2 regions of the Janthinobacterium sp. SUN211 genome follow, and region 2 is predicted to be linked to the other one. Evidence: predicted binding sites of a transcription regulator. Region 2 holds the regulator's gene; the other holds the start of a gene.

Region 1 (4,165 bases), on a different contig from region 2:
CGATGCGCTGCCCGGCAAGGGCGTCAAGGTGCAGCCGCTGCAAAGCTCGATCGCGGAAGAAACCTTCCAGACCATGCTGGTCGACAAGGCCCTGGAAAAGCTGGGCTACGAAGTGCAGCCGATCAAGGAAGTGGAATACCCGACGGCGCATATTGCCATTGCCAACGGTGACGCCACCTTCATGGCCGTGCACTGGGACCCGATGCACAAGGATTTCTATAACAATGCGGGCGGCGACGCCAAGCTGTCGCGCACGGGCCAGTATGCGGGGCCTGCCGCGCAAGGTTATCTGATCGACAAGGCGACGGCGGAAAAGTACAACATCACGAATATCGACCAGTTGCGCGATCCCAACCTGGCCAAGCTGTTCGACCATGATGGCGATGGCAAGGCCGACTTGACCGGTTGCAACCCAGGCTGGGGCTGCGAAGCGCTGATCGAGAACCACATGGATGCGTATAAATTGCGCAAGACGGTGACGCACGTGCAGGGCAGCTATGCGGCCCTGATCGCCGACACCCTGGGCCGTTACAAGCGCGGCGAACCAATTTTGTACTACACGTGGACGCCGTACTGGGTCAGCGGCGTGCTGGTGCCGGGCAAGGACGTGGTCTGGCTGAAAGTGCCGTTCTCGGCCAATCCGGACAAGGTGAATACCCGTCTCGACGATGGCAGCGACTACGGCTTTGCCGTCAACACGGCGCGCATCGTGTCGAACAAGGCCTGGGCGGAGAAGAATCCGGCCGCGGCCAAGCTGTTCGAAGTGATGCAATTGCCCGTGGCGGACATCAATGCGCAGAACGAGCGCATGCGCCGCGGCGAAAACACGCAAGCCGATATCGCGCGCCACACGGCTGGCTGGATCAAGTTCCATCAGCAGACGTTTGACGGCTGGATCGCGCAAGCGCTGGCGGCGGCGAAAAAGTAAGTTTGCGGCTGAGATAGGCGTAAAAAAAGTGGCTACCGATTTGGTAGCCACTTTTGTATTTTCAGCCTGTTTTTGTGGTTTTTGGTGAGTTTTCAGCCATTTTCGGCCTGTTTCTCTGCAAAACAGGCGTTTTCAGGTTTAATCCTTCAAGTCTTCGATCAGATCGATGTATTGCTGTTGCGCCTCTTCCTTCGAGGTGCCGGCCAGGGCCGCCCAGGCGTCGAACTTGGCGCGGTTGACGAAGTCGGTCATGCCAGGACGCTCGCCCGTGGCGTCGCCGCTCGACGCTTGCTTGAACAAGGCGTAGATTTTCAACAAGGTCATATTGTCCGGACGCTCGGACAGGGTCTTGGAATCGAGCTGCGCTTGTTCGAATTGCTCTTGTAAACTCATGATGGCTCCTGTGTGCTGATGGAATCGCTGGAAAAGTGCGGCAGGCCCGGCGGAGTGGCCACCGTGCGTGCTGCAGTGCCTGACATCATAGTGAAAAAAGCGCGCCGTGCATTAGAGGACACACTCAAAACAAAAACGCCGCCGCTGCGTGAACAGGGGCGGCGTCGGTACAGTCGCTTGAGCGCTGCGGAGTCGGTGCTTATACGCCCAGCAGTTCGACGTCGAAAATCAGGGTGGCGTTCGGAGGAATCACGCCGCCGGCGCCGCGTGCGCCATAGCCCAGTGCTGCCGGGATGATCAGCTGGCGCTTGCCGCCCACTTTCATGCCTTGCACGCCTTCGTCCCAGCCTTGAATGACGCGGCCGGCGCCCAGCGGGAATTCGAATGGATCGTTGCGGTCCTTGCTCGAGTCAAATTTCGCGCCGGCGCTGCCGTCGTCGTTTTGCAGCCAGCCCGTGTAATGCACGACAACATTGTTGCCGGCTTGCGCTTCAGCGCCTTCGCCAACGGTGGTGTCGATGTATTGCAGGCCGGAGGCGGTAGTGGTGGTGGTCATGATTATCCTTGTGTAGGCGATGAAAGCTTCAGATTGTAGAGCAATGAGTTGCAAAGCGCCATTCCAGGCCTGGGACGGGGAAAAAACGGAAATTACTGCGATGTGTGGCTGCCGGCAGCATTTAAGGGGGGATTTCACACAATAAATACAGTGTTCCACGTAAAATGCATGTTTTGTATTTAACAGTGATTTTTGCCATGTTCCGCAGTCTACGCCGCCTTGTTTTTTCCTCGCTGTGCCTGGTTTCCGCAATATCGACGGCGCAAGCCGAAGTGGTGGTGGTGCTCAATTCCCGTGATGCTACGGTGCAACTGCTGGACCAGAAAACCTATGCTCCCCTGTCCACCTTTGCCGTCGGCAAGGAACCGCACCATCTGATGGAAACGCCGGACGGCAAGTCGCTGATCGTCGCCAGTTCCGTCGGCAACGAGCTGATTTTCCTCGACCCCGTGTCGGGCCAGATCCAGCGCCGCATCAGCAACATCCTCGACCCGTACCAGATCGGCTTTTCGCCGGACCAGAAATGGTTCATCTCGAACTCCTTGCGCCTGGACCGTATCGACCTGTACCGCTATGACGGCAAGAACCTGACCCTGGCCAAGCGCATTCCGCTGCCAAAGTTGCCCAGCCATATGGCGTTCACGGCCGACAGCACCATGGCTTTCATTACGCAGCAGGGCAGCAACCAGGTCAGCGCCATCGACTTGGCCACGCAAACGGTGAAATGGACCATGCCTGTCGGCCCGGCGCCGGCCGGCATCACGATGACGCCCGATGGCAAGCATTTGCTGGTGGGCATCATGGGCAGCGATTACGTGGAAGTGATCGACTGGCGCACGCAAAAGACCGTCAAGCGCATCAAGGCGGGCGCCGGCACGCACAATTTCCGCGCGCTGGGCGACAACCGCATGACATTCGTCTCGAACCGCGTGTCGAACACCATCAACATCATCGACCAGCAAACCCTGGAAAACGTGGGCACGATCAATGTGCCGGGCGGCCCCGATTGCATGGAAATCACGCCGGACGGCAAGACCATGTGGGTAACGTTGCGCTGGATCAAGAAAGTGGCCGTGATCGACTTGACCACGCGCAAGGTGATCAAGACCATACCGGTGGGCCGCTCGCCCCATGGCGTGTACTTCGCCACCCACTCGCCGCGCATGTGATGAGCAGGTGATGATGAAACGCTTCATTTTCGCGGGCCATGCGCCCGCCATGCTGCTGTGCGCCAGCGCCATGCTGTCGCCCGCACATGCCGCCGCACCTGCTGCCGTACCTGCCGCCGTATCTGCTGCCCCAGCCGCATCTCCAGCTGCATCTTTAGCGCCAGCCGCCTGCAAGGGCACCATCTACATGACGTTTGACACGGGTAGCCAGTCGCAAGCGCAGCTGATCGCCGACGTGCTGAACAAGCGCCATGTGAAGGCAACCTTCTTCCTGGCCAATGAAAAGACCACGCGGGGCGACTATTCGCTCGATGACTCGTGGGCGCCGTACTGGAAAGCCCGCGTGGCCGAAGGCCATGCGTTCGGCACGCATACGTTTGACCACGTGTACTGGAAGAAGGATCTGGCCAACGGCTTGATCCAGGTCAAGCCCCAGTTCGGCAAGGATGGCGGCAAGCTGGCGTCGTTCACGGATCAGCAATTCTGTGAGCAATTGCGCCGCGTCGATACGCGCTTCCAGGAGCTGACAGGCCGCAAGCTCGACCCGTTCTGGCGCGCGCCGGGCGGCTACACGTCGCCGCGCACCCTGGCGGCCGGCAGCGCCTGCGGCTACCAGCACGCGGGCTGGGCGCCGGCGGGGTATTCCGGCGATGAGCTGCCCAGCGATAAGTATCCAAACGCCACGCTGCTGAAAAAAGCCCTGGCGAACTTGCGCAGCGGCGACATTTTCATTGCACACATGGGTATCTGGTCGCGCAAGGAGCCGTGGGCACCGGCCAACCTGGACGCCTTGATTTCCGGCCTGCAAGACAAAGGTTTCTGCTTTGCCACCCTGCGCGAGCATCCTGCCTACGCGCGGAAGAAGGGCCAGCCATGATCGCCGCCGACATCGTCAGCTTCGTTACGCCCGTCATCGATGCTGTGGTCGACGTCTTTGGCGCGGCGCAAGGATGGCTGTTCCAGACGGTGGTGAACCCGCTCGTATATCACCTGGGCTTTGGCGAATTTACGGAAGAAGCGTTCGAGGGCACGGAGTGGCTGCTGATCGGCCTGTGCGAACTGGTGCTGCTGTTTCTCGTGCTGCGTCCGCTCGAAGCCTTGATTCCCGCGCAAAAGATG
Region 2 (4,165 bases):
ACAAGGAAACCATATTATGAAGAACATCTTGCTGTTGACCGTATTTTCGCTGGCCATCATGGGCGTGGCGCATGCCGAGAAGGCCGATTCCGAGAAGGAAGCCGTCATCACGGCACGCAGCGGCCACGTCGATGACATCAAGCAGGTGCGCACCCTGACGGGTGACGTCGTGCTGGTCAAGGGTACCCTGACCATGAAGGCGGGCCGGGCCCTGATCACGGAAGACCCGCAAGGCTACCAGTTCATCACCTTCTGGGCCGATCCCGGCAAGCTCGCGACCTTCCGCCAGAAGCGCGATGGCGCGGGCGACCTGTGGGTCGAAGGCGAAGCGGAGCGCGTGGAATACGACAACAAGACGGAAGTGGTGAAACTGTTTTCCAGAGCCAAGCTGACGCGCCTGGAAGGGGCGAAAGTCACCGATGTGGCCAACGGCGCCTTCATCTCGTATGACAGCCGCAAGGAAGAATTTGCGATGGAAAATTCCAACAGCGGCACCAGCACCGCCGATGGCGGCAGCGTGCGCATGGTGATCCAGCCGAAGACCAAGGCGCCGGCAGCGGAGAAAGCGCCGGCCACGCCCGCGCCAGGAAAGAAATAATGGAAAATACACGTTGCGGCAGCACCCTGATCGTTCGCGGGCTGCAAAAAACCTATGGCAAGCGGCAAGTCGTGCATGATGTCTCGCTGCAAGTCGAATGCGGCGAAGTGGTGGGCTTGCTGGGCCCGAACGGCGCCGGCAAGACCACCTCGTTCTACATGATCGTCGGCCTGGTGCCGTCCGATGGCGGCAGCATCGATATCAGCGGCGTGGATATCTCCAGCCTGCCGATCCACCGCCGCGCACAGATGGGCCTGTCCTACCTGCCGCAGGAAGCGTCCGTCTTCCGCAAGCTGACGGTGGAAGACAATATCCGCGCCGTGCTGGAAATCCAGACCGTCGAAGGCCGTCCGCTGACGAAGGCCGAGATCGAGGAACGGCTGGATAAATTGCTGGCCGACCTGCAGATTGAAAAGCTGCGCGAGAACCAGGCGCTGTCCCTGTCCGGTGGCGAACGCCGCCGCGTGGAAATCGCCCGCGCGCTGGCCACCGATCCCCGTTTCGTGCTGCTCGACGAGCCGTTCGCCGGCGTCGATCCGATCGCCGTGATCGAGATCCAGCGCATCGTGCGTTTCTTGAAGGAGCGCAATATCGGCGTGCTGATTACCGATCATAATGTGCGCGAGACGCTGGGTATTTGCGACCGTGCCTACATCATCAACCAGGGCTCGGTGCTGGCGTCGGGACGCCCCGACGACATCATCGCGAACGAGTCGGTACGCCGGGTCTATCTGGGCGAACACTTCCGCATGTAAGCCAATGAAACAATCATTGCAGCTGCGCACTTCGCAGCACCTGGCACTGACGCCGCAGTTGCAGCAATCGATACGCCTGTTGCAATTGTCTACCCTGGAATTGCACCAGGAATTAGAGCAATTGCTGACGGACAATCCTTTGCTCGAACGCCTCGATGATCCGCTCGACCGCTCGCTGCGCCTGCTGTCCGACGGGGCCTTGAGTTCCACGGCCGCGCCGGCCGAAGCGCCGCCCCAGCCGCCAGGCCAGGAGGCGCCCGCAGCGCCGGCCGAAGCGGAAGCGTTTGACGGCGAGGGGGGCGACAGCCCGGTCGCCGCGGATGGCGGCGACAGCGACTGGAGCGAGGCGAGCCGGGGCAAGGCGCCCGACGACGAAGATTCGCGTCCGCAATTGGAGGCCCATCACTGCACCCTGCGCGAACACTTGATGGAGCAGATGCGCGTGACGGTGCTCGAATTGCGCGACCGCGCACTGGTCGAACTGATCATCGACGCGCTGGACGACAATGGCTACCTGGAAGAGTCGCTCGACGACATCCTGGCGCGCCTGCCGGAAGAGCTGGAAATCGACGCCGACGAGATGCGCACGGCCTTGTCGCTGCTGCAAAGTTTCGATCCGCCGGGCGTGGGCGCGCGCAATGCGTCCGAATGCCTGGCCCTGCAAATCAAGCGCTTGCCGCACATCGCCATGGTGACGCGGCGTATGGCCCTCGTGATCGTGGAAAAGCACCTGGCCTGGTTTGCCCAGCGCGATTTCAACAAGCTGAAAAAAGCCCTCGATTGCGACGATGAAGACTTGCGCGAAGCGCAGACGGTGATTCGCCAGTGCAATCCGCATCCGGGCGCCGTGTTCGCCTCGGACGTCTCCGATTACGTGGTGCCCGACGTCGTCGTCAAGCGCGCGCGCAATGGCTGGCAAGTCACCCTGAACAACGACGTCATGCCGCGCCTGCGCGTCAACGCCATGTACGCCAACTTGCTCAAGCAAGGCAAGGGGGAGGGCGCCATGGGCGCACAGTTGCAGGAAGCCAAGTGGCTGATCAAGAATATGCGCCAGCGCTTCGACACGATCCTGCGTGTGGCGCAGGCGATAGTAGAAAGACAAAAGAACTTTTTCTCGCATGGGGCCGTTGCCATGCGCCCCCTTGTGCTCCGTGAAATAGCTGATACACTGGGTTTACACGAGAGTACTATCTCGCGGGTAACAACTCAAAAGTACATGCTGACCCCGCACGGCATGTTCGAGTTGAAATATTTCTTTGGTAGCCACGTCGCCACCGAAGCGGGGGGCGAAGCGTCATCGACGGCGATACGGGCATTGATCGTGCAACTGACAGGAGCAGAAGACCCTAAAAATCCTTTATCCGACAGTAAGATTGCGGACATGCTGGGGGAACAAGGCATGGTGATTGCGCGACGTACTGTTGCCAAATACCGGGAAGCATTAAAAATTCCGCCAGTGAGCCTGCGTAAGTGTTTGTAAGTTTTTTTCGGTTCCTCTGCGGGCCGGATAGGATGGACCGCACGAACCCGATCATCTTTAGGAGTGTGTATGAATCTCACCATCAGCGGACATCATCTCGAAGTGACACCAGCCATCCGTGAATACGTACAAACGAAGCTGGAGCGCGTGAAACGTCATTTCGATCAAGTCATCGATATCGCCGTGATTCTGACCGTGGATAACCTCAAAGAGAAAGAAAAACGTCAAAAGGCTGAAGTCAACCTGCGTTTGAGCGGCAAGACTGTCTATGTGGAAAGCTTGGCGCACGACCTGTACGCCGCGATCGATACCCTGATCGACAAGCTCGATAGGCAAGTGATGAAATACAAAACCAAAGTGCAAGGGCACGGTAAAGAGGCGATCAAGCATCTGCCAGACAACTCCGAGGAAGAAGCCGTCGTCGCCGTCTAAGGCCACCCGCTTCCAGCAGTTGTGATCAACTAAGGGCGCACATTGCGCCCTTTTTTGCGCCCAGCGGAACGCAATGTTCCCCGCGCAGGCATTAGAATATTCGCACTTCCACTTCTTTCCTGCCTGCCATGAGCGACTTCGTCCAGACTTCCATCCGCAACCGCACCGGGCACATCGTGCTCGACCGTCCGAAAGCCTTGAATTCCCTGTCGCTGGAGATGGTGCGCGCCCTGAGCGCGGCCCTGCTGGCCTGGCGCGACGATCCGCAGGTGGACGCCGTCGTGATCCGCTCCAGCAGCGACAAAGCCCTGTGCGCCGGTGGCGACATCCGTTTCTTTTACGATGCGGGTCTGGCCACGCCGCAAGGCGGCAGCGCCCTGCTGGAAGATTTCTTTACGGAAGAATATGCTTTAAATCATTTAATTCATTTCTACCCGAAACCGTATATCGCCGTGATGGATGGCGTGGTGATGGGCGGCGGCATGGGTGTGGCGCAAGCCGGGCCAGGCAACCGCTTGCGCATCGTGACGGGCCGCACGCGCATGGCCATGCCGGAAGTCAATATCGGCCTGTTCCCGGACGTGGGCGGCAGCTATTTCCTGTCCCGCCTGGCCGGCCAGCTGGGCCTGTACCTGGGTTTGACGGGCTTGACGATCAACGCGGCCGACGCCCTGTATACGGGCCTGGCCGATGTCTACCTGCCCGAAGCGCAGATGGGGGCGCTGCTGGACCTGTTTGAATCGACGCCGGGCGAGGCTTTGCCTGTGGCCATCAAGGCGCTGGCGGCACCATTCCAGGCCGAGGCAGGCGTTTCTCCCCTGGCCACGGCGCGCGCAGCGCTGGACCGCCATTTCAGTGCGGGTTCGGCGGCGGCCATCATGGCCTCGCTGGCGCAGG

The links. The regulator sigma-54, encoded in region 2, starts transcription at its own class of promoters, with help from an activator protein. The targets are predictions, from matches to a motif close to TGGCANGNAANCTGCTTT.
Region 1: O3301_RS16950 (beta-propeller fold lactonase family protein) is a predicted target of sigma-54. The motif match lies at 2,031-2,048, and genes of this name have one in related genera.

What each region holds. Positions count from the first base shown of each region.
Region 1 is NZ_JAPWIC010000004.1:487,157-491,321, reverse strand. It holds gene proX (glycine betaine/L-proline ABC transporter substrate-binding protein ProX) at 1-928, shown strand, start outside; gene O3301_RS16960 (acyl-CoA-binding protein) at 1,067-1,321, opposite strand; gene O3301_RS16955 (FKBP-type peptidyl-prolyl cis-trans isomerase) at 1,521-1,877, opposite strand; gene O3301_RS16950 (beta-propeller fold lactonase family protein) at 2,075-3,046, shown strand; gene O3301_RS16945 (polysaccharide deacetylase family protein) at 3,057-3,923, shown strand; gene O3301_RS16940 (sterol desaturase family protein) at 3,920-4,165, shown strand, end outside.
Region 2 is NZ_JAPWIC010000003.1:588,730-592,894, forward strand. It holds gene lptA (lipopolysaccharide transport periplasmic protein LptA) at 17-598, shown strand; gene lptB (LPS export ABC transporter ATP-binding protein) at 598-1,353, shown strand; gene O3301_RS13920 (RNA polymerase factor sigma-54) at 1,358-2,836, shown strand; gene hpf (ribosome hibernation-promoting factor, HPF/YfiA family) at 2,906-3,268, shown strand; gene O3301_RS13930 (enoyl-CoA hydratase/isomerase family protein) at 3,397-4,165, shown strand, end outside.